DNA from 3 places in the Serratia sp. AS12 genome. Region 1 is predicted to be linked to each of the others. Evidence: predicted binding sites of a transcription regulator. Region 1 holds the regulator's gene; each other region holds the start of a gene.
The links. Region 1 encodes PurR, which represses purine synthesis genes. Its sites were predicted from a motif close to CANGCAAACGTTTGCNTG; they were not measured.

Region 1 (10,049 bases):
TGCAACTCGCTGCTGAACCCCATCTCCTCCTGTAGTCGACGCTGAGCCGCTGCTGCCGTCGTCTCTCCCCAGCGCGGGTGACCACAGCAACTGTTGGTCCATAACCCACCCGAATGATATTTACTGAAAGCTCGTTGTTGCAGCAGTAAACGGCCCTGGCTATCGAAGATAAAAATTGAAAACGCCCGGTGCAACAACCCCTGCTGATGTATCCGCGTTTTCGTTTGCGAGCCGATGGAATTATCATCGGCATCAACCAGAATAAGCATTTCATCCATTGATGGCCTCCTTCGGCAAGATCGATAACTTCGTACTGATAAAAACCTAACCAGACCCAAATTTATCAATTGACGCGATCCAACCCTGGTCTGCTATCAGACCTCGCTCCCCCTTGAGGTGGTTCATAGTACTTATTTCCCTGATTCGAACGACAGCATACTGTGCGGTTATCGTCAGCATAGTCGATGCATAGGTGACGTCGTCACCTTTATTCTCATGCCTTAGCCATGTCGATAAATTGAAATCCCTTATACGGCAACGCTATACTGAGTTTCGCTAAGATCCATTCGCCGTTGACGACGGCACATCCAATCAGAGGAATTATGCGCTTACTCCATACCATGATCCGCGTCGGTGACCTGCAACGCTCCATCGACTTCTATACCAAGGTATTAGGCATGCGCCTGCTGCGTACCAGCGAGAACCCAGAATACAAATACTCGTTGGCATTTGTCGGTTATACCGATGAAAGCGAAGGCGCGGTGATTGAGCTGACCTACAACTGGGGCACCGACAGCTACGAGATGGGCACCGCGTTCGGCCATCTGGCGTTGGGCGTCGACGATGTAGCCACCACCTGCGACAGCATTCGTAATGCCGGCGGCAAAGTGAGCCGTGAAGCCGGGCCGGTCAAGGGCGGCACCACGATTATTGCCTTTGTCGAAGATCCGGACGGTTATAAGATCGAACTGATCGAGAACAAACACGCCGGTCAGGGTCTCGGCCACTGAGACCGATAAGGGGCGCTTTCGGCGCCCTTCTTGTTATGCCTGCGATAACCGCCTGCAACCGGGCGTAAAATTTGCCATAATGCGCGCTGTATTCGATGAAGATAAGAAACTGATGGCCGAAAAAAGTGATCTTAACGCCCTGAGTGGTCGTTTTCGTGGGTTTTATCCCGTAGTGATAGATATAGAAACCGCCGGATTTAATGCCAAAACCGACGCGCTGCTGGAGATTGCCGCCGTTACGTTAAAAATGGACGAAGAAGGCTGGTTGCAGCAGGATGAAACCCTGCACTTTCACGTTGAACCTTTTGAAGGCGCCAACCTGCAACCGGAAGCGCTGGCATTCAACGGTATCGATCCACATAACCCGCTGCGTGGCGCAGTCAGTGAATACGACGCGTTGCACAGCATTTTTAAAGCGGTGCGTAAAGGCATCAAGGATCGTGGCTGTAACCGGGCGATTATCGTGGCGCACAATGCCAACTTTGATCACAGTTTCCTGATGGCCGCAGCAGAGCGCGCAAGCCTGAAGCGCAACCCTTTCCACCCGTTCGCCACCTTTGACACTGCCGCGCTGAGCGGGCTGGTGTTGGGGCAAACCGTGCTGGCCAAAGCCTGCATTGCCGCCGATATTCCGTTCGACAGCACCCAGGCGCATTCGGCCCTGTACGACACCGAACAAACCGCTCAACTGTTCTGCGAGCTGGTTAACCGCTGGAAACGCCTTGGCGGATGGCCGCTGGCCATCGGTAATACCGACTAAGCCACAAATAAATCGGGCGGCCCAGTTTGCACTGGCGCCGCCCGATGTCTTCTTGCAATAAACCCGAGCCGTTATGGCTGCTGGTCTTCTTGCTCTTTGTACTTCTCTGCCGTTTCTTTGATCAGCTGTTGCAATTCGCCGCGCTGATACATTTCGATAATGATATCACAGCCGCCTACCAGCTCACCGTCTACCCACAGCTGTGGGAAAGTCGGCCAGTTGGCGTATTTCGGCAACTCGGAGCGGATGTCCGGATTCTGCAGAATATCAACGTAGGCAAAGCGCTCGCCACAGGCAGACAGCGCCTGCACCGCTTGCGCAGAGAAACCGCAGTTTGGCAATTTCGGTGAACCTTTCATGTACAGCAGAATTGGGTTCTCACCGATCTGCTGCTGAATTTTTTCAATCGTCGTCATTTATTGCTTCCTCAAGCCACATATCATGGCTACAACATGCATCACACTGGCTATTGTAGCGGCTGGAACAGTCGCAAGAAAACGCCATCTTTTGCAAGGGTATTCCCCGTTGCCAATCGCATCTTACCGGCAAAGGCCATTCCGGTTAAAACATACGCTCAGAATAACATTTTTAATCCGACCATTTCACTAATATATTTTTCCGCCTCCTGATCCCCCTTTAATAATTCCAACAGCGGCCAAAGGTGATTTTTTATACACCAACGGATTGATTTTTCGGCAAAAAAAATGCTGTTAACGTTTTCTCACAATATGGATTATCATTTATGAGTTCTTCGCTGTTTTATATGGCGAAATTGGGGAATACTGTCATTCTTTCGATATCTGTTTCGGGGCCAAGGTTGGTAACGTCGACATGCGTTTAATTCTTACGCTTTTTGTGCTGTTGTTTACACAGCTATTCTTAAATCTGGCGCACGCTGCGCCACAGGCGCGTATTGCCGCCGAGCAGCGCAAGAGCCACGTTAATGAAGCTCGGCCGGATGACCGCAAGAAAAAGAAAGCGGCAAAGGTCAGCAAAAAAGTGAAAGTCACTGCTCCGCAAAAAACTGCCAAGGTTTCCAAAGCCAAAACAGAGAAAACCGCTAAAAAGATCGTCAGCGCAAAATCGAAACACCAAACCCAGAAAATAGCCAAGATCAAAGTGACCCCGCCGAAAAAGGGCTACAAAAAAGGCTATGGCCGCCACCGGGAACCCGGTATGGCCACCGCTAAATTGGCTCGCGACGAAAAGCCGCTGAAACTCAGCCCGGCGCACAAAAAACGCTATCAGCACGCCAAGCAAACCGCGATGGCCAAGCTGATGGATCAAATGGGCAAACCTTATCGCTGGGGCGGCACCTCACCAAGAACCGGTTTTGACTGTAGCGGTCTGATTTATTACGCCTATAAAGACGTAGTGAAAATCAAGATGCCGCGTACTGCCAACGAGATGTATCACCTGCGCGACGCGGCGCCGATCAAGAAAAACGAGCTGGAAAGCGGTGACCTGGTGTTCTTCCGTATCAACAACCGTGGCGTGGCCGATCACGTCGGCGTCTATCTGGGCAACGGCAAATTCATTCAGTCACCGCGTACCGGTGAGGAAATCCGTATCAGCCAGTTGGACAACGACTACTGGCAAAACCACTACATTGGCGCCCGCCGTGTGGTAACGCCGAAAACCATTCGATAATCGCCTCCGCGGCTGGCTCTCCCCCCAGCCGCACGCCTCACCGCCTACCTGACCTTAGGCCCTTTCGTCGTTCTCAGACCACAGTTTAACGAAGCCGCATGGAAGACATCCGGGTGTGAGTGAACGGAGCACTTGGGGAAAAATCTGACGTAGCGGCGGGAAAATGCGAACAGGCACAGCGGACTGCGGACTGCGCCTGTGTGACAACCGGGGATCAGTTCAACGCCGCGGTGAAGCTAAAAGCAATAATAACGGCCAGCGCACACACAGTGGTGAACAGTGACATTTTCAGATCGGTATCCATTACAACTCCTTTTCAGACGGGTTATCCCAAGGATAAAAGGCACACAATTAATGCGTCAACCCATTTTCCCACAGTTAGACAATAAAATCTTGTTATCATTTCCCGGTTTATAATACTGATTACCTCTTCCACTTTGGCTCAATATGGGACAAAATTCGCAGTTCACAACTGCGTACCGGCAAAAATGCCCTCCTGACCAAACGCTGACGACTTCAACACACTAAAAACTCAGCTTCGCTTATTTGGAAGAAGGATCTACGCAGGCAAACGATTAACATCACACTTACATGCTGCAACATGTGAGTTCAGGAGTCATTCTTTACATGGCAACGATTAAAGATGTGGCCAAACGCGCTGGCGTTTCCACCACCACCGTTTCGCACGTCATCAATAAGACTCGTTTCGTCGCCGAAGAGACTAAAGCGGCCGTTGCGGCCGCGATCAAAGAGCTGCACTATTCTCCCAGCGCCGTGGCGCGCAGCCTGAAAGTCAATCACACTAAATCTATCGGTCTGCTGGCTACCTCCAGCGAAGCGCCCTATTTCGCCGAAGTGATCGAGGCGGTGGAAAACAGCTGTTACAGCAAAGGCTATACGCTGATCCTGTGTAACTCGCACAATAACCTGGACAAGCAACGCGCTTATCTGGCGATGCTGGCGCAAAAACGCGTCGATGGCCTGCTGGTGATGTGCTCTGAATACCCGGATCAATTGCTGGGGATGCTGGAAGATTACCGTAACATCCCGATGGTGGTCATGGACTGGGGCGCAGCGCGCGGTGATTTTACCGATACCATTATCGACAACGCCTTCGAAGGCGGTTATCTGGCCGGCCGCTATCTGATCGAGCGTGGCCACCGTGAGATTGGCGCCATTCCGGGCCAATTAGCGCGCAATACCGGCGGCGGCCGCCATCAGGGCTTTTTAAAAGCCATGGAAGAAGCCAATATCGAGGTACGCGACGAGTGGATTGTACAGGGTGACTTCGAACCGGAATCCGGCTACAAGGCCATGCACCAGATATTATCGCAGAAACAGCGCCCGACGGCGGTATTCTGCGGCGGCGACATCATGGCAATGGGTGCTATTTGCGCCGCTGATGAGCTGGGGTTACGCGTACCGCAGGATATTTCCGTTATTGGTTACGATAATGTGCGCAACGCCCGCTATTTCACGCCGGCACTGACGACCATCCATCAGCCCAAAGAGCGTTTGGGCGAGATGGCGTTCACCATGCTGCTGGATCGCATCATCAGCAAGCGTGAAGAATCGCAAGTCATTGAAGTACATCCGAAGCTGGTTGAACGCCGCTCGGTCGCCGACGGTCCCTTCATCGATTACCGCCGCTAGTCGCCAGCGCCGGGAGCCAAGGCGGTTTCCGGCGTCACTTCGCTTAACCATTCCTGATTCAAGGTTTCGCTATCCCCCAGATAATCAAGCAGCCAGGCCATCGCCGGCGATGGGGTATTCTGCTGCCAGGTCAGGCAGCATGGGCTGGCGGGAAATGGCTGTTGCAGTTGCAGCGCCACCAACTCGCCACGCTGCACCAACGGCAGCACCTGATGCGCAGGCATCATGCCGACGCACAACCCAGCACACAGACAATCCACCGCAGAGGCCCAATCCGGCACCACCAGCCGCCGTTGATTGTCCAGCGTCCAGGTAACCCGCTTGGGCAGATTGCGTGACGTATCCTCCAGACACAGCGAAGGGAAAGGCCGGAGCTGATCATCATTCAGCAGGCCATCCAACCCCGCTAATGGATGCTGTGGGCTGGCGACACACAACCAACGCATGTCGCCCATGTCGCGAAAGGCAAAACCACCGCCAACCGGCACCGCCCGCGTAGCGCCGATCGCCATATCGGCGCGTCCATCCACCAGCGCATCCCATACGCCGTTAAACACTTCGGGTTGGACCAACAGCTCGACATCGGGGAAATGGCGGTAAAAATCCAGCACCAGCTGACGGCAGCGCTGCGGTTTGACGATGATATCCACCGCGATTTTTAATTGACCACGCCAACCATTGGCCACCTGCTGGCACTGTCTGCGAGTGTCGAGCATTTTTTTGATGACACCGCGCGCTTCCTGAATAAACAGCGTGCCGGCCGGCGTCAGTTCTACATCGCGATGACGCCGTTCAAATAGCGGTACCGCCAGCCATTGTTCCAGTTGCCGCACAGTATAGCTAACCGCCGAAGGCACCCGGTGCAGTTCCTGCGCCGCCGCGCTGAAGCTGCCGGTGCGGGCGACCGCGTCCACTACATCAAGCGAATATTCAGACCACATGGTTTTTGCCTTCAATTTTTTTAACAGCACTTCGCAAATATTACCGTTTCACAAGCAGAGATCCAGCCAGATACACTTGCCGGCGCTAAAAACCTGCGACAATAAAATATTAATGAGAAATACCATGCGAAATTCCTTTGGTTTTATGTTCTATCTTGCCGGCCTGAGCATGCTGGGTTACCTGGCCACCGACATGTATCTGCCCGCCTTTGGCGTCATGCAGCAAGACCTGCAAATTTCCGCCGGTGCAATCAGCGCCAGCCTGAGCATTTTCCTGGCCGGTTTTGCCTTTGCTCAACTGCTCTGGGGACCACTCTCCGATAATTTGGGCCGTAAACCCGTGCTGCTGATTGGCCTGGCATTATTTGCCCTGGGCTGCCTTGGCATGCTGTGGGTGCAAAATGCCGTCCAATTGTGGTCGCTGCGCTTTATCCAGGCGATCGGTGTGTGCTCAGCCGCCGTCACCTGGCAGGCATTGGTCATTGACCGCTACCGTGAAGGCAAGGCCAACCGCGTATTCGCCACCATTATGCCGCTGGTGGCACTTTCGCCTGCGCTGGCGCCGCTGGTCGGTGCCTGGCTGTTGAACCACATGGGATGGCGGGCCATTTTCGCCGTGCTGCTGGGTATCACCGTCATTTTGCTGCTGCCGACGCTGTTACTGAAGGAAAGCGCCAAAAGCGCGCCATTGGCCACTCAGAAAAACACCCTGAGTTTCTTCCAACTGCTGAAGTCGCCGGTATTCAGCGGTAACGTCACCATTTTTGCCGCCTGCTCTGCCGGCTTTTTTGCCTGGCTCACCGGTTCGCCGTTTATTCTTGGCGATATGGGCTACAGCCCCAATGATATAGGCCTGAGCTATGTGCCGCAGACGCTGGCTTTCTTATTGGGCGGTTACGGTTGCCGTACGGCATTAAACCGCATGAATGGCAACACCCTGCTGCCATGGCTGCTGGTAGGTTATGGCATTAGTATGGTGGCGTTATATCTGGTGGCGACATTGACCGAACCCACGCTCACCACGTTGCTGATTCCATTCTGCCTGATGGCGCTGGTCAACGGAGCCTGCTACCCGATCGTAGTGGCGAATGCGTTGATGCCGTTCCCGGAAGGCACCGGTAAAGCCGCAGCGCTGCAAAATACCCTGCAATTGGGCCTGTGCTTTGTAGCGAGCCTATTGGTTTCGGCCTTTATAGCCCAACCGCTGTTGGCAACGGTAACGGTGATGGTTTCAACGGTGGTCTTAGCCGCGTTGGGGTACATGTTGCAACGGGGAAAAGTGATCGATAATTCGCAGGCAGGGCGACAGGAACATGCTAACTCTGCGTCATAATTACCTGCACTAATAATCACTTAAAGAATATTTTTGCCGAGTGCGATTTACGGTTGAGTAAGCGCCTCGGCAAGCCTATACTCAAAACGACCTTTTAAAATAACACTTTTATAGTCTTATTATCACAAGTAGCTGTTGTGTACGCGTATGGCGTCACACTTTTTTAAGGATTTGTTTATCCGCGCCTATTGCGCTGGAGCCTTCTTAAAATTTTCCTCTGTTCATAGTCGGATATCAGACGCCACGGTGACTCTTCACCGTAGGTATACATATGCGCCCGCAGAAATTGTCTAAGCTATTTTCTGGCGGGTCATAAGTCAGAAGAAGGTGATGGAGAAGCTATGAGTTCATCGTGTATAGAAGATGTGAGCATTCAGGACAACCCATGGTACCGTATCGCTCATGAAATGCTCAGTATGGCCGGTATAGAAATAAACGGCTCACGTCCTTTCGATATTCAGATTAAAAATCCTGATTTTTTTAAACGCGTGTTGCGGGAAGGTTCTCTCGGCCTGGGCGAAAGCTATATGGATGGTTGGTGGGAATGTGAACGGCTGGATATATTCTTTCAACACGTAGTCGGCGCTGGCCTGGAAAAGAAACTCCCCCACCATGTGAAAGATATCCTGCGTATTGCCGCCGCGCGATTAATCAATTTGCAATCGAAGAAACGTGCCTGGATTGTCGGCAAAGAGCATTACGATCTGGGAAACGATCTGTTTACGCTGATGCTCGATCCCTATATGCAATATTCCTGCGCCTATTGGAAAGAGGCAACCACGCTGGAGCAAGCGCAGGAAGCCAAGCTGCGAATGATTTGCGAGAAACTGCAGTTGCAGCCGGGCATGAAATTGCTGGATATCGGCTGCGGTTGGGGCGGCCTTTCCGCCTTTGCAGCGAAAAACTATGGCGTTTCCGTAGTGGGCGTAACCATTTCCGCCGAACAGCAAAAGCTGGCACAGGAGCGCTGCGCCGGGCTGGACGTTGAAATTCTGCTGAAGGACTACCGCGATCTGCACCAGCAGTTTGATCGCATTGCCTCCGTCGGCATGTTTGAGCACGTTGGCCCTAAAAATTATCGCACCTACTTCAAGGTGGTGGCGCGTAATTTAAAACCGGATGGCCTTTTCCTGCTGCACACCATTGGCTCGAACCGGACAGATATGAATGTTGACCCGTGGATCAACAAATATATCTTCCCGAATGGCTGCCTGCCTTCAGTCACACAGATAGCCAAAGCCAGCGAGGGACGTTTCGTGATGGAAGATTGGCATAATATTGGTGCCGATTATGATCGCACGCTGATGGTCTGGTACGAGCGTTTCAGACAGGCATGGCCGCAACTGGCCCAGCGTTATTCCGAACGTTTCGAACGTATGTTCAGTTATTATCTGAACGCCTGTGCAGGTGCGTTTCGCGCGCGCGATATTCAATTGTGGCAGGTGGTATTCAGCCCGAAAGGCATTGAAGGCGGTATCCGCGTCCCGCGCTGATTAATGCCATGTCATAACGAAACGCCCCCGGTTTTTACCGGGGGGCGTTTTATATTATTCGCTAACCAATGGCCGATCAGCCGCAATAAACCCGAATGATTTTATCATCGCTGTCGCCCAGGAAGTTCAGACGACGCAGGTTAAAGTCCATAGTCACGGCCGAATTGTACGGAATAGCGCGTACCTGAGATTCAATCTGAACGCCTTCCAGCGCCGACATCGGTTTACCGACGTAACTCTGGTATTGCGCGGCACCGCAGGTATCACTTTCTGCATCAACGGCCTGATTGGCCGCACCCTGCTCAGGTGAACTGCTACAGGCACTCAGCGCCAGCAGCGCCGTTAACATCAACGTTTTCCCATAAAACTTCACGCGGTTGCTCCTCTGTGGTTATTGTCCGTCAGATCTTCTGCGCCAGCACGCTCGCCGTCGCCATTGCCGCTTCGCGGCTCGCCAACACCCGCTCAACGGTGTCTACCACCGCCTGCGTTTGTGGATCAATCTCAATATTCACCTTGTCGCCCAGGCGTTTTTTACCCAGCGTGGTGCGGTCAAGCGTTTCCGGGATCAGGTGCACGCAGAAACGGTTATTCACCACCTCTCCGATCGTCAGGCTAATACCGTCAATGCCAATAAAACCTTTATGCAGAACGTATTTCATCAGTTCAGCATCCGGCATGCGCAGCCATACCTGACGATTATTTTCGGAGGTATAAATCTTGGCGACTTCCGCCGTGCAGATAATATGGCCGGACATCAGGTGGCCGCCAATTTCATCGTTGAATTTGGCCGCCCTTTCGATATTGACCACGTCCCCCAAAGCCAGCTCGCCAAGATTGGTCAGGCGCAACGTTTCTTTGATCAGATCAAAACTGACGCGGTTGCCTTCCACCGCGGTGACGGTCAGGCAGCAGCCGTTATGGGACACCGACGCGCCGAGCTCCAGCCCAGGCAACAGTTCCGCAGGCATCTCTATGACGTGGGTACGGAAGTTGGATTTTTCATCAATGGCGACCAGCGGCGCGGTGCCTTGTACGATACCGGTGAACATGTGAGCCTCTTCTTTCTGAAAATGTTTAAAGCACTTGGGGCAGTTTGCCCCAGTTGGCGTGGAAAACCAAACCCGGGGAGGCAAAAAATCCGCGCCTGCGCATTTAATAACTATTTCGTCACAACATTTGCTTAACGACGCCGAGCGCGTACAATCT
Region 2 (10,049 bases), 450 kb from region 1:
ACGCACGCCGCAGACTATCGGCGAAGAGCTGCTGGATTACCGTAACTATCTGGAGCTGGAAGTGGAAGTGTTCCGCGGCTCTGACGGTTGGTTGCGTGCCGAGAGCGGCGCGTTGTCTACCGGGGAAGCGATAGGGACCGGGATGTCGATTCTGGTGATGGTGGTGCAGAGCTGGGAAGAGGAGTCACGCCGTCTGCGTGGCAAGGATATCTCACCTTGCCGCTTGCTGTTCCTCGATGAGGCGGCGCGACTGGATGCCAAGTCTATCGCAACGCTGTTCGAGCTGTGCGATCGTCTGGAAATGCAGCTGATTATCGCTGCGCCGGAAAACATCAGCCCGGAAAAAGGCACCACTTATAAGCTGGTGCGTAAGGTGTTCCAGAACCATGAGCACGTGCACGTAGTGGGGCTGCGCGGTTTCGCCAACGAGTTGCCTGCACCGGGCACTGCTGCGGTAGAAACGCCGTAAACGCCAAAAAAGCCCGCTAATAATCTGAAAATAGCCGCCCTGGGGTGGCTATTTTTTTGTGTGCATGGATGATAGTCCTGCTTTTTTATCCGCTAAAAACCGGGTAGCTTAATGACATAACAGTTATTAGCGGCGTCCAAGGGCAAAATGGCCTTTCTGTTCGTATACTGAAATTAACAAGCGGTTTTTGATGTATTTTTTGTGAGCATACAGGGGGCAATGGATGTTGCTTAAAAATGGAAACACTTTACGGCGTCTGGCGCTGAGCTGCGCAATCGCATCTGGACTTGCGTCGTCGTTACCCGCATGGGCAACCGTGCCTGCGTTTCCGGTAGCGTCATCCGGCATGTCAGTTGCGCAAAGCCGTTCGGAATTATTGGCAGCATTGCCGAAAGGAATGACACCGCACTATCTTTCAACGCTGGCTCCTTTGTACGCCGCTAACCGGATGCAACTGATGTGGCAGGATCGCGAGGCGGTTCAGCAGTTCCAGCAGCAGTTGGCCGAGCTGGCCATCTCCGGGGTACAGCCACAGTTTACCCAATGGGTGAAGCTGCTGACCAATCCGGCGATTAGCGGCGTAGCGCGCGACGTTGTCCTGTCTGATGCTATGCTGGGGTATTTGCAGTTCGTTTCAGCCATCGGCGCCAACGGTAACAGCTGGCTGTATAGCAATATTCCCTACAAGCTCGGCCTGCCGCCTAATGCGGTGATTAATCAATGGCAACTGGCGGTGCGTCAGGGCAAGACGCTGTCTTATGTCACCAAACTGGCGCCGCAGCACCCGCAATATGCCAAGATGCATCAGGCGCTGCGCGACATGCTGGCCGATAACCGTCCATGGCCGCAGATGGCTAACGGTCCGAGCCTGCGCCCCGATCAACTGAGCAACGACATTGCCGCCCTGCGTGAGATCCTGGCGCGCAATGGCATGCTGACCACTACCGCAGTATCGGTGCAAACGCAGGAACCGCCTGCGGTACTGACCGGCTCGCGCAATGAACCGGACGATGGCGGCTTGTCAGTCGATGAAGAAAAAAGCCGCGAGAGCAAAAGTGTGGTTATCAGCCCGTCTGCCGCACCGGTAAAAGATCTTGCCGCATCGCCGGAATCGCCATTCGCACAGCAACCTGCCGGCCCGGTGACCGTTACTGATAACGCTTATACCCCCGATCTGGTCGAAGGCGTTAAACGCTTCCAGAAATGGCAAGGCTTGACCGCCGACGGCGTGATTGGCGCCCGTACCCGCGAATGGCTCAACGTGTCGCCGCAAACGCGCGCTTCGCTGTTGGCATTGAATATCCAGCGTTTGCGCATCCTCCCAGGCTACGTCGACACCGGGATCATGGTTAACATTCCCAATTACTCGCTGACTTACTACCAGAACGGCAATGAAGTGCTTTCCTCACGGGTCATCGTCGGTCGGCCTAGCCGCAAGACGCCGCTGATGAACAGTGCGCTGAACAACGTCGTGGTCAACCCGCCGTGGAATGTGCCGACTACGCTGGTACGCGAAGATATTGTGCCAAAGGCAATGCGTGACGGCAGCTATTTCCAGAAACACGGCTATACCGTGCTTTCTGGCTGGAGCAATGACGCTGAAGTCATTAACCCGGCGATGATTGACTGGAACATGGTGTCTGCGCGTAATTTCCCTTACCGCATTCGCCAGGCGCCAGGTGCCACCAACTCACTGGGGCGTTTCAAATTCAACATGCCGAGCTCGGATGCTATCTATCTGCACGACACGCCGAACCATAATCTGTTCCAGAAAGATATTCGTGCCCTGAGTTCCGGTTGCGTGCGCGTTAACAAGGCATCTGATTTGGCTAATATGCTGCTGCAAGATGCCGGCTGGAACAATACCCGCGTTTCCTCCACCCTTAAAGGGGGAAATACAACCTACGTAAATATCCGACAGCATATTCCGGTTAAATTGTATTATTTAACCGCCTGGGTTTCTGATGATGGAAAGCCACAATTTCGTACAGATATTTACAATTACGATGATACGGTGAGATCGGGTGCACAAATTTTGGCTCAGGCTGAAAAATTAATGCAATAAATGCAGTAATTATAAATAAATAACGGTCTGAATATCGGACCATGATGCAGGCACTCATTCAGTGGGTGCCTGCAAACCGCGGGACATCACGGGTTGACTCAGGCTGTGTGGGCGGTTATGGTTCGGGCAGTGCGCTGTTTTGTGCATATATTTTGATATTCTTGCCGGGTTTAACAGAAACATGGACAAAATTGATCATCATCGCCGCAAATGGCTGGCATTAGGTAGCGCCGCCATGGGTATAGCTCTGCTTCCAGGGCAGGCTTTTGCCAGTCTTTCTACTTCACGCCCACGCATTCTGGTCGTAAATAACATGCATACGGGCGAAACGTTGAAGGCCGAATTCTTTGATGGGAAGGGGTATAATAAAGACGAGCTGGTTCGTCTTAATCATCTTTTCCGTGATTATCGCGCCAATAAGGTTAAGCCGATCGATCCCCGTCTGTTTGATCAGCTCTATCGTCTGCAAGGTCTGTTGGGTACCAACAAGCCGGTGCAGTTGGTTTCAGGTTACCGCTCCCTGGATACCAACAATGAGCTGCGTGAGCGCAGCCGTGGTGTGGCCAAGCACAGCTATCACACCAAAGGTCAGGCGATGGACTTCCATATCGAAGGTATCCAATTGAGTAATATCCGTAAAGCGGCGTTAAAAATGCGCGGTGGTGGTGTAGGATATTACCCACGTAGCAACTTTGTACACATCGATACCGGCCCGGTGCGGACCTGGTAATCGTTGTACACCCTTGTGAATAGCGCCAGCCTGCGAGGGTGTGGCGCTGTTGTCGTTGGAGCCTTATGAAATACCAAATTATTCCCGTTACCGCCTTCAGTCAGAACTGTAGCCTGATCTGGTGTGAAAGCACGCAGCAGGCGGCATTGGTCGATCCCGGTGGCGAGGCAGAAAAATTGAAGGCCGAAGTGGCGAAGCAGGGCGTTACGATCACGCAGATCCTGCTGACGCACGGCCATCTCGATCACGTAGGTGCCGCGGCGGAACTGGCTGTGCATTATCAGGTGCCGATTTACGGCCCGGATAAGGAAGACGCTTTCTGGTTGGACGGCTTGCCGGCGCAGAGCCGGATGTTTGGGCTGGAAGAGTGTGCGCCGCTGACGCCGACCCAATGGTTGCAAGAAGGCGACAAGGTGCAGGTGGGCGAGATGACGTTCAACGTGTTGCATTGCCCTGGCCACACCCCTGGCCATATCGTCTTTATTAATGAAAAGGCGCGGCTGGCGTTGGTGGGCGACGTGCTGTTTAACGGCGGTGTCGGGCGCAGCGATTTCCCGCGTGGCGATCATCAGGCGCTGATTAACTCTATTCGTACCAAGCTGTTGCCGCAGGGCGATGACATGGCGTTTATCCCGGGCCATGGGCCAATGTCCACCTTTGGCCAAGAGCGTGAAACCAACCCGTTCCTGCGTGAAGAGCCGGCTATCTGGTAAGGTTATTTCCCGGCAGAAATAACTAAGGGGCGCTAAAAGCGCCCCTTTTGTATTTGCAGCAGCAACGTTTTACAGCACGGCGACGATGGCCTCGCACAGCGGCGCCATATTGTCCGGCGTCATGCCCGCAACGTTAACGCGACCGGAGTTGACGGCATAAACGCCAAACTCTTCGCGCAGGCGCAGCACCTGCTCTTTACTCAACCCGCTGAACGAGAACATACCGTTCTGGTTGATGATAAAGCCGAAGTCCTGCTCTGCGCCTTTCTCCTGCAGGGTATTGACGAACAGCTGACGCATACGGTGGATGCGCTGACGCATATCGGTCAGTTCCTGCTCCCACAACGCACGCAGCGCATCGTCGCCCAGGATGGTCGCCACGATGGCGGCGCCGTGCGACGGTGGGTTGGAGTAGTTGGCACGAATGGCGGCTTTCACCTGGCTGAACGCGCGATCTGCGGTTTCCGCATCGGCGGCTACGACCGTGCAGGCACCGACGCGTTCATTGTACAGGCCGAAGTTCTTCGAGTACGAGCTGGCGACGATCAGTTCCTGATGCTTGGCGGCGAAAATACGCAGGCCCTGCGCATCTTCTTCCAATCCTTTCGCAAAGCCCTGGTATGCGAAGTCAAACAGTGGCAACCAACCGTTAGCCACAGACAGCTCGGCCAATTGTGCCCACTGCTCAGCCGTTGGGTCGATGCCGGTTGGGTTATGGCAGCAACCGTGGAACAGCACCACATCGCCGGCCTGAGCCTGTTTCAGGCTGCGGAGCAGGCCATCGAAGTCCAGCGCATGATTGGCGGCGTCGTAGTAAGCGTATTCCAACACTTCCAGACCGACCGCACCAAACACGTTGTTGTGGTTCGGCCAGCTTGGGTTGCTGATCCAGATGCGTTTCGCGCTGGTCTGGTTGGCGATGAAGTCAGCTGCAACACGCAGGCCGCCGGTGCCACCAGGCGTTTGTGCAGTGCGCGCACGCTTGTCGGCAATAATTGGGCTTTGTTTGCCGAACAGCAGCTCTTGCGTGCAGTTGGCGAACGCCGGGATGCCTTCAATGCCGAGATAGTTTTTGGTGGTTTCATTTTCCAGCAGATATTGCTCAGCTTTTTTCACGCTGGTCAGTACCGGGGTTTTGCCGGTTTCATCTTTGTAAACGCCAATCCCTAAGTTGATTTTATTAGGGCGGGCATCCGCGCGGAAAATGTCGGTCAGACCCAGGATTGGGTCGGCGGGTGCAGCAGTGATTTTTTCAAACATGTCAGGTGCTTCCATGGCTCGGAGTTAAGCAGACAGAAGCATCAGGGTAGCGCCAGTTATGCGCTTTGCCAACCGTTTGCGAGAAAAACACATCGATCTTGTGAAGGGGGCAGGTTCAGCATAAAAAATGAGGGAGAAGGGGGCGTTGGCAGAATAAAAAGTTACTCGCGGCACAAAAACAAAAACAGGGCCGAAGCCCTGTTTTTAACTCATACGGCGGTGAACCGCCGTCAAGTGTGACAACTTAGAACTGGTAAACCAGACCAACACCTACGATATCATCGGTAGCGGTGCCAGTGGCTTTAGTGAACTCGTTGTCGTCCAGCAGGTTGATTTTGTAATCAACATAGGTGGACATGTTTTTGTTGAAGTAGTAAGTGGTACCAACAGAAACATATTTAACCAGGTCGGCGTCGCCGCCGCCGAAGCTAGAACCGTTTGCGGTACGGCCAGCCAGGTTTTTACCTTTAGACTGCAGGTAAGACACTTCTGGGCGCAGACCGAAGTCGAACTGGTACTGTGCAGTCACTTCGAAGTTCTGGGTTTTGTCAGCGATACCGGTATCGAAATTACCGTATGGCGTCATGTTACGGGTTTCGGAGTACATGGCTGCCAGGTAGACGTTGTTCGCGTCGTATTTAGCGCCCACGGTCCACGCATCAGCTTTGTCGCCTTTAGCGGTAGAGTCGGTGGTTTGTTTGTCAGTACGGTCAGAAGACGCGTATGCAGCACCGAAGCTCACGCCTTCGCCGATGTCATAAGTAGAAGACAGGCCCCAACCGTCGCCGTTTTGTTTCTTCAGAGCGCGGCTGTCGTTTTCGTTCTTACCCTGGTACTGAACAGCGAAGTTCAGACCGTCAACCAGACCGAAGAAGTTGTTGTTACGGTAAGTAGCAACGCCGTTGGTACGGCCGGTCATGTAGTTGTCGGTGTAGGTGTAGGTATCGCCACCGAACTCTGGCAGCATATCTGTCCAGCCTTCCACGTCGTACAGTACGCCGTAGTTACGGCCGTAGTCGAATGAACCGTAGTCAGCAAATTTCAGACCTGCGAAGCCCAGACGAGTCTTGGTGTCTTTGGTGCCCTGCGCTTCGTCGTGGTTAGCTGCAACGTTGTATTCCCACTGGCCGTAACCGGTCAGTTGGTCAGTAATCTGGGTTTCACCTTTGAAGCCGAAACGAACATAGGTCTGGTCGCCGTCATTGCCTTTGTCGTCGGAGAAGTAGTGCAGACCGTCAACTTTGCCGTACAGATCCAGCTTGTTGCCGTCTTTGTTGTAGATTTCAGCTGCGTTTGCTGCACCAGCAGCTAACAGAGCCGGGATTACCACTGCAAGAATGTTGCGCTTCATCATTATTACCCTCATTGGTGTTATTCGGACACCTTTGCCACTGCCGCCAATAATTCTTTTGGAACTATTGTAGATAGATTGGTGTCGTCCTGTGTCTGAACGCAGTGTTCCATTCGCAGACAGGTTAATCTAGAACGAAAATGCTACCAATGTCCTAATGAGGTTTCAAAAGGAAAGTATATGTAACAAAATGTAATATTAAGGGAACTTTGTGACGCGGGTCAATATTAGAAAATGCGAAAGGCCAGCAAAGCTGGCCTTGGTTTTGTAACTAAATTATTTGGAAAATGTTTAGGCTGATTAATTAAAAGCTTGCGTTACGTGGGGTGCGTGGGAACGGAATGACATCGCGCACGTTTTGCACGCCGGTAACGTAGGCGATTAAACGCTCAAAACCTAAACCGAAACCGGCATGAGGAACGGTGCCGTAGCGACGCAGATCACGATACCACCAGTAATCTTCTTTATTCAGGCCCATCGCTTCCAGACGCTGATCCAAGACGTCCAGACGTTCCTCACGCTGGGCACCGCCGATGATCTCGCCAATGCCAGGAGCCAGCACGTCCATGGCTGCAACGGTTTTGCCGTCGTCGTTCATGCGCATATAGAAAGCTTTAATGTCTTTCGGGTAGTTTTTCACCACCACCGGCGCTTTAAAGTGTTTCTCGGCCAGATAGCGCTCATGCTCGGAAGACAGGTCGATGCCCCAGGATACCGGGTTTTCGAAGGTTTGGCCGGAGGCGATCAGGATTTCCACCGCTTCGGTGTAATCTACCTGGGCGAAATCGGAAGAAACAAAGCGTTTCAGGCGCTCAATCGCATCTTTGTCCACACGCTCGGCGAAGAACTGCATGTCATCCATACGCTCGTTCAACACGGCCTGGAACACATACTTCAGCATTTTTTCCGCCAGTTCGGCGATATCTTCGAGGTTGGCAAACGCCACTTCCGGTTCGATCATCCAAAATTCAGCCAGGTGGCGGCTGGTGTTGGAGTTCTCTGCGCGGAAGGTGGGGCCGAAGGTATACACTTTCGACAACGCACAGGCGTAAGTTTCGCCGTTCAACTGGCCGGAAACGGTCAGGAAAGCTTCTTTGCCGAAAAAGTCCTGGCTGAAATCAACCGCGCCTTTATCGGTGCGCGGCAGATTTTCCAGATCCAGCGTTGAAACCCGGAACATTTCGCCGGCGCCTTCGGTATCGGAAGCGGTGATAAGCGGGGTGGAAACCCAGAAGAACCCGTTCTCGTGGTAGAAACGGTGGATCGCCTGCGCCAGCGTATGACGCACGCGGGCCACGGCGCCGATCAGGTTGGTGCGTGGACGCAGGTGAGCGACCTCGCGCAGGTACTCGATGCTGTGACGTTTGGCCGCCATCGGGTAAGTGTCCGGATCGTCAACCCAGCCAACCACTTTGATGGCGGTCGCCTGCAGTTCGAAACTCTGGCCTTCGCCCGGAGAGGCAACGACTTTGCCGGTGACTTCAATCGAGCAGCCGGTGGTCAGATGCAGCACTTCATCCTGATAATTCGGCAGAGAATTATTAACGACGGCCTGTAACGGATCAAAGCAGGAACCGTCATAGACGGCCAGGAAGGAGATACCAGCTTTAGAATCTCTCCGGGTACGCACCCAACCGCGTACGGTGACTTCACTGTCAACCGCAGCACGACCTTGCAGTACGTCGACTACAGGCACTACGCTCATAGATTTCTCTCTTTATAATTTGGTTTAGAAATAGCTTAAAACCCAACAATATGGGGATGGTGCTATGTTACTTGCCGCGATGCAGAGCACAAGCAGAAATCGCCGGATTGGTACAACATTTCTTGGGGCTGGGCGAAAAGGGGGCAGCGGAAAGTGTCTTATAAAGGAGAAAAAAGCCGGTCTGAAGTTTTCAGCCGGCTTTTTAGCATTTGCAACGCATGGTCGCTTAGCTGGCTTTTTTCACCAGCGGCAGATCGAAGGCTTTGCGCAACGCCTTCACGAAGGCCTGATCCTGACAGATGGTTTTACCCGGACTGTCGGACAGTTTAGCCACTGGCTTGCCCTTGCATTCAACCAGTTTGATGACGATATTCAGCGGTTTTACGCCCGGAATGTCGCAGGTCAAGCGCGTGCCGATGCCGAACACCAGGTTGATGCGTTGATCGAAGTGGCGATAAAGCGCCAGCGCCTTGTCCAGATCCAGGTTGTCGGAGAACACCAGCGTTTTGCTCATCGGATCGATACCCAGCTTCTGGTAATGCGCGATGGCTTTTTCACCCCATTCAAACGGGTCGCCGGAGTCATGGCGCAGCCCCTGATAACGCGGCGCGAATTGTGGGCCGAAATCACGCAGGAAGGCGTCCATGGCGATGCAGTCGGTCAACGCGATGCCGAGCTGGTCTGGATACTCGTCCAACCAGGCCTGCAATGCTGCTCGTTGACTGTTGGCCAACACCGGGCTTATCTGCTGATGCGCCTGGAACCATTCATGCGCCTGGGTGCCTACCGGCGTCAGGCCGAGTTGATGCGCCAGATCGTAATTGCTGGTACCGACCAGGTAGGGGAATTCGTTTTTCAGCGTGCTGACGATCGCCTGCTGCACGCTTTTGGAGAAACGGCGACGGGTGCCGAAGTCCATCAGTTTGAAGCGGGAGATATCCACATCGGCGCTCACGGCTTTAAACTGCGCCAGTTTGCTGCGCAGATGCGCTACCGCCATGTCCGGCGTGACCTGCGGCGAACGGTGACGGTGCACCACTTCGCTGATCACCGCCAGCAGGGGGACTTCCCACAAAATCACTTCGCGCCACGGGCCGGCAATGCGGATATGCAGCCTGCCGTCACGATTGTCGATCTGAACCTGCTGCGGGTCATAGCGGAAATCACGCAACCAGCTTAGGTAGTCCTGACGGAAGAAAGGCAACCCTGAAAGATAGCCAAATTCAGCCTCGGTCAGCGCCAGTTGGCTCATCAGCGCGACTTGCGCACGGATTTCGTCGGCATATTCGCCCAGCAGTTCATCTCCACGGCAGCGAAATTCCGCCGCCACGCTGATCGCGGGGTAGCGATGGAACACGGCTTGCTGCATATGAAGCTTGTAAGCGTCAGTATCAAGCAGTGATGTCAAAATCGGGGAAGCGTATTGAGTCATAGCGCGTTACTGCATCCTCGTCAGGCGCGAGTCCAAATCCGGATAGTCATAAAAAAGTTGAGCGAGTATACCCGGATTATCCTGTTATTGAAGCTGCATCACACCACAAATCGCCGGAGCGGGTCGAGGATTAAACGTGCCTTTATGCCGGCCTGCCGTCAGGTTTCAGGCAGAAAAGCCAGATAAGCCTGTAAGGTGAATGACTTAGCCTAATTAGTCATAAAAATTATAATGTTAATTATTTTAAACAACAATTCAGATAAAGCCGGTCGGTGTGTGAATGCTGATCTGGTCCTTGCCGTTTTTCTTGCAGAAATAGAGCGC
Region 3 (10,049 bases), 140 kb from region 1:
TGCTTTATGTTGAGATTTGGTAGCCAATACTTTAAATTCAGCGTCTGAGAAACCTTAACCTCCCGCGGTGGCCAGTTGGCAACGGGTGGGCGTTCAGGAGCAAAAGACATGCAAATGACCCTCATGGAATACATCACTCAGCACTTTAATGGCGATCTTCACCGCTACGCGCAATCCGAAGGCGTGAGCCGTGAACAAATCATCCATTGGATCGATAATGAATGCCATGTAATCAAAGGACGATTATTTATGCCGGTGAGACATTTACCCGGTGAACAAGCTCAGTGATGACAAAAAAAACCCCGCAACGCGGGGTTTTCTGTTTCTGATACCACGGAAAATCAGAAGTTATAACCGGCCACGAGGTAGTAACCCCAGCCTGTAGATTTAATTGGGCCCTGCGGCGTACCGATCTCCGCGCCGTCCTGCCACTGGCCGCCGTTATGGAAGTAACGGGCCACGAACGAGTAGTGCCAGTGATCGTAGTTCAGCGCCAGAATATGGCTGGATGCGATCGAGTTGCTGGTGCGCACCTGTTTGCCTGTACCGTCGGTCCAGTTGCTGTCTTTGCCCAGATCGGAACCGAAGTCAAAGTTGGTGAAACCGATGTAGCTCAAATTACCGCCCCACAGCTGGGTCAACGGCACAAAATACTTCACCTTGAAACGGTAACCGTCCCAGCTGTTCTCATTGGCAGCCTGGTAGTTTTCCCATTGGTATTTGGCATAGATGTTCATCGACAGGCTCATCGGCAGGCCGGTATCGATGTCCGTACCCAGGCCCATGTACCAGGTATTCTGACGGCCATCGGCGTTGTGGCCCAGATCATAGATGTAGTTGTTGGCGAAGTACCATTCTTTGAACGGGCCAAAGCCCAGATTGGTGCCGGTCAGCTTGTCGATGGAGAAGCGCGGTTCGATCTCCATAAACATCGGTGAGCCCTTGTCCCAAATCCCGCGATCCGGCGTGTTGCCGACACCGAAGAATTTAGGCACGTCGACGTAGCCATAGAAATCGAACCAATCTTTTTTGGCAAAGGCTTCATACTCAAGATACACATCGTTGTTCAACTGAGGTCCGAAACGGGTGTGGTAGCTCCCCACCACGTTAACGCTCTGGTGCCACCAATCCGAAACGAATTCGCTGTCTTTGCTATCAGCCATTGATGATGCACTGTAAGACGCGGCGAGCAATACACCTGCTGCTAGAGCTATTTTTTTCATTTTTATTACCACATGCTTAAAGGGCCATTTCCTGCCCGTTAGAAAAGATGACAATGAGTCTGACGACACCTGGCGTTGCCCCGCTGACAAACTTCTCGGGCGACGCGCGCATTATAGAAATCACTGAGTGTAATAATCTGTGATCCAGTTATGCATTTCGCGAATAGGTAATCGATTGCGTTCACATTTGTCAAATTATGTTTCATGCAAATTCACGTTCGATGTGATTTTTGTCATGATCGGTGATTTATAAAGCAGTTTTTGTGCCAATTATGCACGACACCCAAAATGAGTGCGGATGGCATTTTCAGGCCAAAAAAAGCCGGCTCAAAAATGGCCGGCTGAAGAAAAGAGATGAGTGGAAAATGGGTCTGATGGCCGTGGAAAACTCAACGCACGCCCGGCACCGCTTTGGCAATATTTTCCTGGCGGAAAACCACTTCCTGCCCCGGAGCCACCTCCCACTCTTTAGGGGGAATGTCCACCTTCGGCGCAGCGGCAACCACGGAACCGAAAATCAACTTGCCTTCCCGGCGCAGAATGCCGACATCAAGCTGGTATTCATGACGCAAATTAGCGGTGGTCAGACGCACAGTATCACCGCGCATATAGTTTTCATCGTCAATCACTGGCTGCTGAATGAATTGGATATCGTCTCTCATTTTTATGTTCCTTCAGGCACAATCGATAGTTAAATTCTAGCCCACTATCCCAGGGTCGACTGAAAATTTCCGTTACTTTCCTCGGGTTGCCTGCCAGCAGATCAGCGAGCCGAGCGTGACCATCACTACGCCCTGCCAGAAACTGACCGTTAGCGAAGTATCGAGCACCAGCGCGGCGAATACCGCCGACAGCACCGGCGTAAAATAGGATACCGTCGCCAGCAGCGTCATGTTGCCGTGCAAAATACCGACGTTCCACGCCGCGTAACCGACCCCCATCGCCGCGCCGGCACACAGCAGCGTCAGGGTCACCGGCCAGGTGAACTGCATGCCGCTTTCGTCGCTGAAGGCATATTTCAGCCACAGCGCCACGGCGGTCAGCGCAATAAACAGCACCACGCCGTTGCTGCCCTGCGCAATTTTTTTGGTCAGATTGCAATACAGCGCCCAAATCACTGCGCCGCTGAAAGCCAGCGAATAACTCAGCGGGTTACTGCGCACATTCTCCAGCATCTGCGCCGGCGACCACCCGCCCTCGCCGCTCATGATCCAGCCAATACCGAACAGCGACAACAGTAAGCCAGGCAACAGCCACCATTTGGCTTTTTGCCCGTTGAACACCAGCGCCATCAGCACGGTAAAACAGGGCCAGAGATAGTTGATCATCCCCACTTCTATCGCCTGCAGCCGGGTATTGGCATAACCCAGAGACAGCGACAGGCAGATCTCATAGCTGACAAACAGCAGGCTGCCGAGGATCAGATAAAGACGGGGAAAATGGCGCAAATTCGGCAAACGCAGCACCAGCAGCAAAAACACTGCGCTGACGCTGTAGATCATCGCCGCACCGCCAATCGGCCCCAGCCCTTCGCTGACGCTGCGGATCAGACCAACAACGCTGCTCCACAGCAGGATCGCCAATAAACCGAACAGCGTGGCTTTATGCTGGGTGGGTAAAGAAAACATGAAGACGATCCAATGGGTTATTTTTTATCGGGATTTTCACTCTACTGCCGGGCGGCAGAAAAAGAAAGGCGGGAAAACCCGCCTGATGTCGTTATTGCTGCGGCTGCCGCTCAAACTGCGGCGGTGGTTGGCGAAAACGCCGGGTGAGGTACACCAGATAAGCAAAGCCCAGCGCCGCCCAGATCAGCCCCATGGTCAGCGAACTTTTTTCCAGGTTCAACCACAGCACCGCCACCGTCAACGCGCCAATCAGAGGCAGGATCAGGTAGTTGAAACGGTCCTTCCAGCTTTTGTTGCGCCCCTCGCGAATAAAGAAATGGCTGATAACCGACAGATTAACGAAGGTAAAGGCCACCAACGCGCCGAAGTTGATCAGCGCCGTGGCGGTGACCAGATCAAAAGACAGCGCGGACAGCGCCACCAGCCCGACCATCAGTACGTTCAATGCCGGCGTGCGCCATTTCGGGTGGATATAGCCGAAGAACTTTTCCGGGAACACGTTATCGCGCCCCATCACATACAGCAGCCGTGAAACGCTGGCATGCGAAGCCAGGCCGGAAGCCAGCGTGTTGATGAAGGTGGTGCACAAGAAGATGGCCTGGAACAGCTTGCCGCCCACGTACAGCGCGATTTCCGGCAACGCCGCATCCGGCTGATGAAAACGCTGAATGGAAGGGAAAAACAGCTGGATAAAGAACGACACGCTGATAAAGATCACCCCGCCGTACAGCGCGGTCAGGAAAATTGCGCGCGGGATCACCTTGGCGGCATTGGGCGTTTCTTCACACAGGGTGGTGACCGCATCAAAACCGAGGAACGAGAAGCACAGGATGGTAGCACCGGTGATAATCGGCAACAGATGCGCGTTCTCACTGATGAACGGCTGCAAACTCCATACCCTTCCTACCCCTTCGCCGTTACGCAGGCCGTGCACCACCAGGTAGATGAACACCAGAATAATCGCCACCTGGGCCAGTACGAACAACGTATTGAAATTGGCCACCAGATTGACGCTTTTCAGGTTAATGGCCGTCATGATGATCACAAATCCCACCACCCAAATCCAGGGAGGGACTTCGGGGAACAGCGCGGTCAGGTAAATCTTCGCCAACAGCGTGTTGATCATCGGCAGGAACAGGTAATCCAGCAGCGAGGACCAGCCGACCAGAAAACCGACGTGCGGGTTGATCGCTTTCTGCGCGTAGGTGTAAGCAGAGCCGGCGGTCGGAAACTGGCGTACCAGCTTACCGTAGCTGATGGCGGTAAACAGTACCCCGACCAGCGCAAACAGGTAGGAAGAAGGCACATGGCCGTCGGTGACGCCGGACACGATGCCGAAGGTATCGAACACCGTCATCGGCGTCAGATACGCCAGGCCCATCATCACCACCTGCCACAGTTTAAGGCTCTTGCGCAGCTGCGGCTTGGCCGCCGGATTACAGTCAGTGGCATTAATCGTCATAGCGCTTCCCCTCGTTGTCCTCTGCTGGTAACCGTTTAACGTCATTCAGAGAGGCCGCGGGGAAACTGCTGCTCGGGCGGCGGGAAAAGCGATAGCGGAGGCCTGCGGATGGCCCGTATTCACTGCGGCACGGACACGCGTCCGCGCTGACTGACGGAAGGGTAATGGCTGTCATGATTATTTCCTCGCCGGCGTCCTGTACGCCCAGATGGAAGAAATGCTGTACCGCTGCGCGCAGCTTCGCAGGCCACAGGATAGCCGGCGGAATGCGCCAGACGCGCGCGGTAAGTTCGGGAGCGGGGTCAGGCGTTTTTCAGCATCCACTCGATTTCGGTTTCGGTGATCAGGCGCTCGAACTGCACCATCTCATCCGTTTTACAGGCCAGGTAAACATGGCTGAACCTTTCGCCGAGCAGCGCATTCAGCACCGGTTGATGCTCGAATTCGTACAGCGCATCGCTCTGGCGGATCGGGAACGCCAGTCCTTCCTGCTCCAATCCGTTGCCGGTCACCGGCTCTTGCAGCGGCAACGGCGTTTCCAGCCCGTAAACAATACCCGCCAGAATGGTCGCCATCACCAGATAAGGGTTGGCATCGGCACCAGCCACGCGGTACTCCACGCGGTGATTGTCGCGATCGCCGCAGGGGATGCGCAGCGCCACGGTACGGTTGTTGTGGCCCCAGGAAGCCTGGGTCGGCACGTACATGCCCGGCTGAAAGCGGCGATAGGCATTAACGTTGGGTGCCAGCAGCGCAATAGAAGAAGGCATCAGGGCGATCATCCCCGCCAGCGCCTGCTTCAGCAGTGCGGAATCTTCGCCGTCGTCATCGGCTAATACGTTGTTGCCCTGTTTGTCGAGCATGCTGATATGCACGTGCATGCCGCTGCCGGCGTGTTCTTCATAGGGCTTGGCCATAAAGGTGGCGTGCATGTTGTGATTTTCCGCCACCATGCGGATCAGGCGCTTCAGCGCCAACGCGTGGTCACAGGCTTGCAGAACGTTATCGGTATGATGCAGGTTTACCTCAAACTGGCCGGGTGAGGCTTCCGCCACCGCGCCGTCCGCCGGGATGCCTTGCAAACGCGCCAGCTCGTCGATGTCGCTCAACACGTCGGCGAAGTGATTAAGGTTGTCGACGGAATACACCTGACTCTGGGTATTGCGCTCCTGAGTGCCCGGCGCACACGGCGGCTGAAGATAGCCCTCTGAGTCGCGTTGGCGATCGATGAGATAGAACTCCAACTCTACCGCTACTACGGGGGAAAGCCCGCGTTGACGCAAACGCTGCCACACTCGGTTCAGCACATTACGCGGTTCAACGTCAAAGGGAGTACCCTCTTCATCCAGCATGGTGAGCAGTACCTGGCCGATATATTGCGGATCCGCCGCCGAAGGCGTCAGCGTGCCCGGCACCGGGACACAGATATGATCCGGCTCACCCAGTTCCTGCCCCAGCCCGGCTTCTTCTACTACGTTACCGAGAATATCCATCGCAAACACCGACGCCGGAAAGTAACAGCCTTTCTCCAGCTTGCTCAGGCCACTGACAGGTATGCGTTTGCCGCGAAAACTGCCGTTGAGATCGGTCAGCAGAACATCAACGTGCTGAGTCAATGGATAACGTTCCAGGTACTTCTTCACTTCACGCTGGAACGCGCTACTTCGCCTTTCTTCGTTGTGCTGAACAAAGTTTTCCACTTCTACTATGTTGGTCTGCATGATTCACCCGCCATTCTATGTTTTTGTCAGTGGTTCTCACACTTATTGCTGTCGATGTTTTTTGACCATCGCGTTCAATATAATGCCCACCAATGAAACATAGTTGCAACAAAATTGTTTTGCAAGTGTTAATTTGAGTTTGAATATTGCCCATTCGACTGCTAGATTTATAAAATATTGAACGAAAATGGCACTAAAGAAGTTTATCGTTCATAATTTCGAACAACCCAAGGGGATAGCATGGGCAATATATTTAACAGACCAATGGTCGGCGTAGTGATGTGCAGGTATAGGTTAAACGAGCATCTCACCCAGACCTTGCAAGAAAAGTACCTGAATGCAGTAATCACCGCCGGAGGGTTGCCGATCGCCCTGCCGCACGCGTTGGCGGAGCCCACACTGCTGGAAGAATTGCTGCCGCACCTCGATGGCATTTTGCTGCCCGGCAGCCCCAGTAACGTGCAGCCGCACCTTTATGGTGAAAACGGCGATGAGCCTGACGCCGATCCTGGGCGAGATGAATTGAGCCTGGCGCTGATCCGCCATGCGCTCGACAGGCACATTCCCCTTTTCGCCATTTGCCGCGGCATGCAGGAAATGGTGGTTGCCACCCAAGGCACGCTGCATCGTCGTTTGTTTGAACTGCCCGAACTGCTCGAACACCGTGAAGATCACGATCTGCCGCTGGATCAACAATACGCCCCCGCCCACGAAGTCATCGTTCAGGATGGCGGGCTGCTGTCGCAACTGATACCGGATTGCAACAGATTCTGGGTCAACTCACTGCACGGGCAAGGGTCAAAAACCCTCGGCCCCAACGTCCGCATCGAGGCCCATGCCGCCGATGGGCTGGTGGAGGCGATCAGCCTGCGTGACCAGCCCTTCGCGCTGGGCGTGCAATGGCACCCGGAATGGAACAGTGAGGAGTACGCCCTGTCGCGCCTGTTGTTTGAAGGCTTCATTACCGCTTGCCGGCACTACCAAAAGGAAAAACGCCTATGAGCGATGTCAGCTTGGCACCGGGGAAACGTCTGTCGCAGATCCGTCAGCAACTAGGGTTGTCACAGCGCCGCGCCGCCGAACTGTCTGGATTAACCCACAGCGCCATCAGCACTATCGAACAGGACAAAGTCAGCCCGGCCATCAGCACGCTGCAAAAACTGCTGACGGTGTATGGATTGTCGCTATCGGCATTTTTCGCCGAGCCGGAAAAACCGGATGAAACGCGGATTGTCATCGATCATGAAGACCTGATCGAGATTGGCAGCCAGGGGGTGTCGATGAAGCTGATCCACAACGGCGACCCCAACCGTACGCTGGCGATGATGATCGAAACCTACGAGCCGGGCACCACTACCGGCGAACGCATCAAACATCAGGGGGAAGAGATCGGCACCCTGCTGGAAGGCGAAGTGCTGCTGCAGGTCAACGGGCAGAACTATCACCTGTTGGCCGGCCAGAGCTACGCCATCAACACCGGCATTCCCCACAGTTTCAGCAACACGTCGGCGCGGATTTGCCGGATTATCAGCGCCCATACCCCGACGACATTCTGATCAACGGAGCAAGGCATGGACTTCCATCACCTGCAGTATTGGCAACACCGGGCGCAAGCCCTGAATATTGAGAACCGACTCTTTATTAATGGCCGTTATCAAGAGGCCGCTGAAGGCGAAACCTTTACCCTGGAGGATCCTGCCGCGCAGCGCGAATTGACGCAGGTGGCGCGGGGGAGCAGCGCCGATATCGATCTGGCTGTCAGCGCGGCGCGCGAGGTGTTTGAGCGCGGCGACTGGTCACGGGCCGCACCGGCGCAACGCAAGGCGACCTTGCTGCAACTGGCGGCATTGATGGAGCAGCACCAAGAGGAACTGGCATTGCTGGAAACGCTGGATACCGGCAAGCCGATCCTCCACAGCCTGCGCGACGACGTGCCTGGCGCTATCCGCTGTCTGCGCTGGTACGCCGAAGCTGTCGACAAGGTCTACGGCGAAATCGCCCCCACCGGCGGCGATGCACTGGCGCTGATCGAACGCGAGCCGATCGGCGTGGTTGGCGCTATCGTACCCTGGAACTTCCCGCTGCTGCTGGCCTGCTGGAAACTCGGCCCGGCGCTGGCCACCGGCAACAGCGTGATCCTCAAACCTTCGGAAAAATCCCCGCTGAGCGCGATCTATCTGGGCAAGCTGGCGCAACAGGCCGGGTTACCGGACGGCGTGCTGAACATCATCCCCGGTTACGGCCACGATGCGGGCAAGGCGCTGGCGCTGCATAACGACGTCGACGCCCTTACCTTCACCGGTTCCACCCAGGTCGCCAAACAACTGATGATCTACGCCGGGCAATCCAATATGAAACGGGTATGGCTGGAAGCCGGCGGCAAAAGCGCCAATATCATTTTTGCCGACTGCCCGGATCTGGATAAAGCGGCACAGGCCGCGGCGGCGGGTATCTTCTACAATCAGGGGCAAGTGTGTATCGCCGGCACCCGGCTGCTGGTGGAAGAGAGCATTCAACAGGAATTCTTGCAAGCCCTGCGCAAGCATGCGGCAGCCTTTATACCGGGCGATCCGCTCGATCCGACCACGGTGATGGGCACGCTGATCGATCAGGCTCACTGTGAAAAAGTGGCCGATTATATCGAGCAAGGGTTGAGCCAAGGCGCAGCGCTGTTTCTTGATGGCCGCGAGCACCCGCGTAGCGGCCATGCCGGTTATCTCGGCCCAACCATTCTCATCCAGGTGGATAACGCCATGAGCGTGGCGCGCGATGAGATTTTCGGCCCGGTACTGGCGGTGACGTCCTTTAACGGCGAACAGCAGGCATTGCAATTAGCCAACGACAGCGAATACGGCCTGGGAGCCGCCGTCTGGACGCGCGACCTGTCCCGCGCCCACCGCATGGCTCGACAGTTAAAAGCCGGTTCGGTTTTCGTCAATAACTACAACGACGGAGACATGACCGTGCCGTTCGGCGGCTACAAGCAAAGCGGCAATGGCCGCGACAAATCGCTGCACGCGCTGGATAAATTCACCGAACTGAAAACCACCTGGATTTCGCTGGAATAAGGGCCCCTATCATGACTGAACACGTAAAAAGCTATTATGCGGCTTCGGCCAACAGCCATCAGCCCTACCCGCAACTGAATGAATCTATTGAATGCGATGTTTGTATCGTCGGCGGTGGCTACACCGGTCTGTCTTCTGCGCTGTTCCTGGTAGAGGCGGGCTACAACGTGGTGGTGCTGGAATCCGCCCGTATCGGCTTCGGCGCCAGCGGCCGTAACGGCGGCCAGTTGGTGAATTCCTATAGCCGCGACATTGACGTCATCGAAGAACGCTATGGCGCAGAAAGCGCCCGGATGCTCGGCAGCATGATATTCGAAGGCGCAGAGATCATTCGCAGCCGTATCAAGCGATACGCCATCGAATGCGACTATCGCCCCGGCGGCATCTTCGCCGCGCTGAACAACCGGCAATATCATGCGCTGATCGAGCAGAAACAACATTGGGAGCGCTACGGCAATACCCAACTGGAGTTGCTGGACGCAGAGCGGATCCGTGAAGAAGTGAACAGCGAACGTTACGTCGGCGCGCTGCTGGATCACAGCGGCGGCCATATTCATCCGCTGAATCTGGCGCTCGGTGAAGCCGAGGCGATTCGCCTGCAGGGCGGGCGCATCTTCGAGCAGTCGGCGGTGACCCATATTCGCCACGGCGAGCCGGCGCTGGTCAACACCGCCGGTGGCCAGGTGAAGGCTCGCTATGTGATTGTGGCCGGTAATGCTTATCTGGGCGACAAGCTGGAACCCCGGTTGGCGAAACGCAGCATGCCGTGCGGCACGCAGGTGGTAGCCACCGAACCGCTGGCGCCGGAAGTGGCGCAGTCGCTGATCCCGCAGAATTACTGCGTGGAAGACTGCAACTACCTGCTGGATTATTACCGCATTACCGGCGATAACCGCCTGCTGTACGGCGGCGGCGTGGTGTATGGCGCACGCGATCCGGACGATATC

Region 2: SERAS12_RS08555 (amino acid aminotransferase) is a predicted target of PurR. The motif match lies at 5,303-5,320, and genes of this name have one in related genera.
Region 3: SERAS12_RS10110 (nucleoside-specific channel-forming protein Tsx) is a predicted target of PurR. The motif match lies at 1,388-1,405, and genes of this name have one in related genera.

The regions. Positions count from the first base shown of each region.
Region 1 is NC_015566.1:2,292,562-2,302,610, reverse strand. Features, by position in the region: gene idi (isopentenyl-diphosphate Delta-isomerase) at 1-278, opposite strand, end outside; gene gloA (lactoylglutathione lyase) at 603-1,010, shown strand; gene rnt (ribonuclease T) at 1,090-1,770, shown strand; gene SERAS12_RS10760 (Grx4 family monothiol glutaredoxin) at 1,842-2,186, opposite strand; gene SERAS12_RS10755 (C40 family peptidase) at 2,602-3,420, shown strand; gene SERAS12_RS26215 (YnhF family membrane protein) at 3,635-3,724, opposite strand; gene purR (HTH-type transcriptional repressor PurR) at 4,048-5,073, shown strand; gene punR (DNA-binding transcriptional activator PunR) at 5,070-6,014, opposite strand; gene punC (purine nucleoside transporter PunC) at 6,139-7,347, shown strand; gene cfa (cyclopropane fatty acyl phospholipid synthase) at 7,689-8,840, shown strand; gene SERAS12_RS10730 (I78 family peptidase inhibitor) at 8,917-9,213, opposite strand; gene SERAS12_RS10725 (riboflavin synthase) at 9,242-9,892, opposite strand.
Region 2 is NC_015566.1:1,839,624-1,849,672, forward strand. Features, by position in the region: gene mukB (chromosome partition protein MukB) at 1-469, shown strand, start outside; gene SERAS12_RS26580 (hypothetical protein) at 596-817, opposite strand; gene ldtD (L,D-transpeptidase) at 816-2,534, shown strand; gene SERAS12_RS08545 (YcbK family protein) at 2,716-3,264, shown strand; gene SERAS12_RS08550 (MBL fold metallo-hydrolase) at 3,330-3,977, shown strand; gene SERAS12_RS08555 (amino acid aminotransferase) at 4,047-5,237, opposite strand; gene ompC (porin OmpC) at 5,482-6,591, opposite strand; gene asnS (asparagine--tRNA ligase) at 6,893-8,293, opposite strand; gene pncB (nicotinate phosphoribosyltransferase) at 8,520-9,725, opposite strand; gene SERAS12_RS08575 (GGDEF domain-containing protein) at 9,981-10,049, opposite strand, start outside.
Region 3 is NC_015566.1:2,151,974-2,162,022, reverse strand. Features, by position in the region: gene SERAS12_RS10115 (hypothetical protein) at 109-288, shown strand; gene SERAS12_RS10110 (nucleoside-specific channel-forming protein Tsx) at 342-1,223, opposite strand; gene SERAS12_RS10105 (hypothetical protein) at 1,613-1,885, opposite strand; gene yddG (aromatic amino acid DMT transporter YddG) at 1,958-2,851, opposite strand; gene SERAS12_RS10095 (APC family permease) at 2,943-4,313, opposite strand; gene SERAS12_RS10090 (glutamine synthetase family protein) at 4,616-6,034, opposite strand; gene puuD (gamma-glutamyl-gamma-aminobutyrate hydrolase) at 6,275-7,036, shown strand; gene puuR (HTH-type transcriptional regulator PuuR) at 7,033-7,590, shown strand; gene puuC (aldehyde dehydrogenase PuuC) at 7,606-9,102, shown strand; gene SERAS12_RS10070 (FAD-binding oxidoreductase) at 9,114-10,049, shown strand, end outside.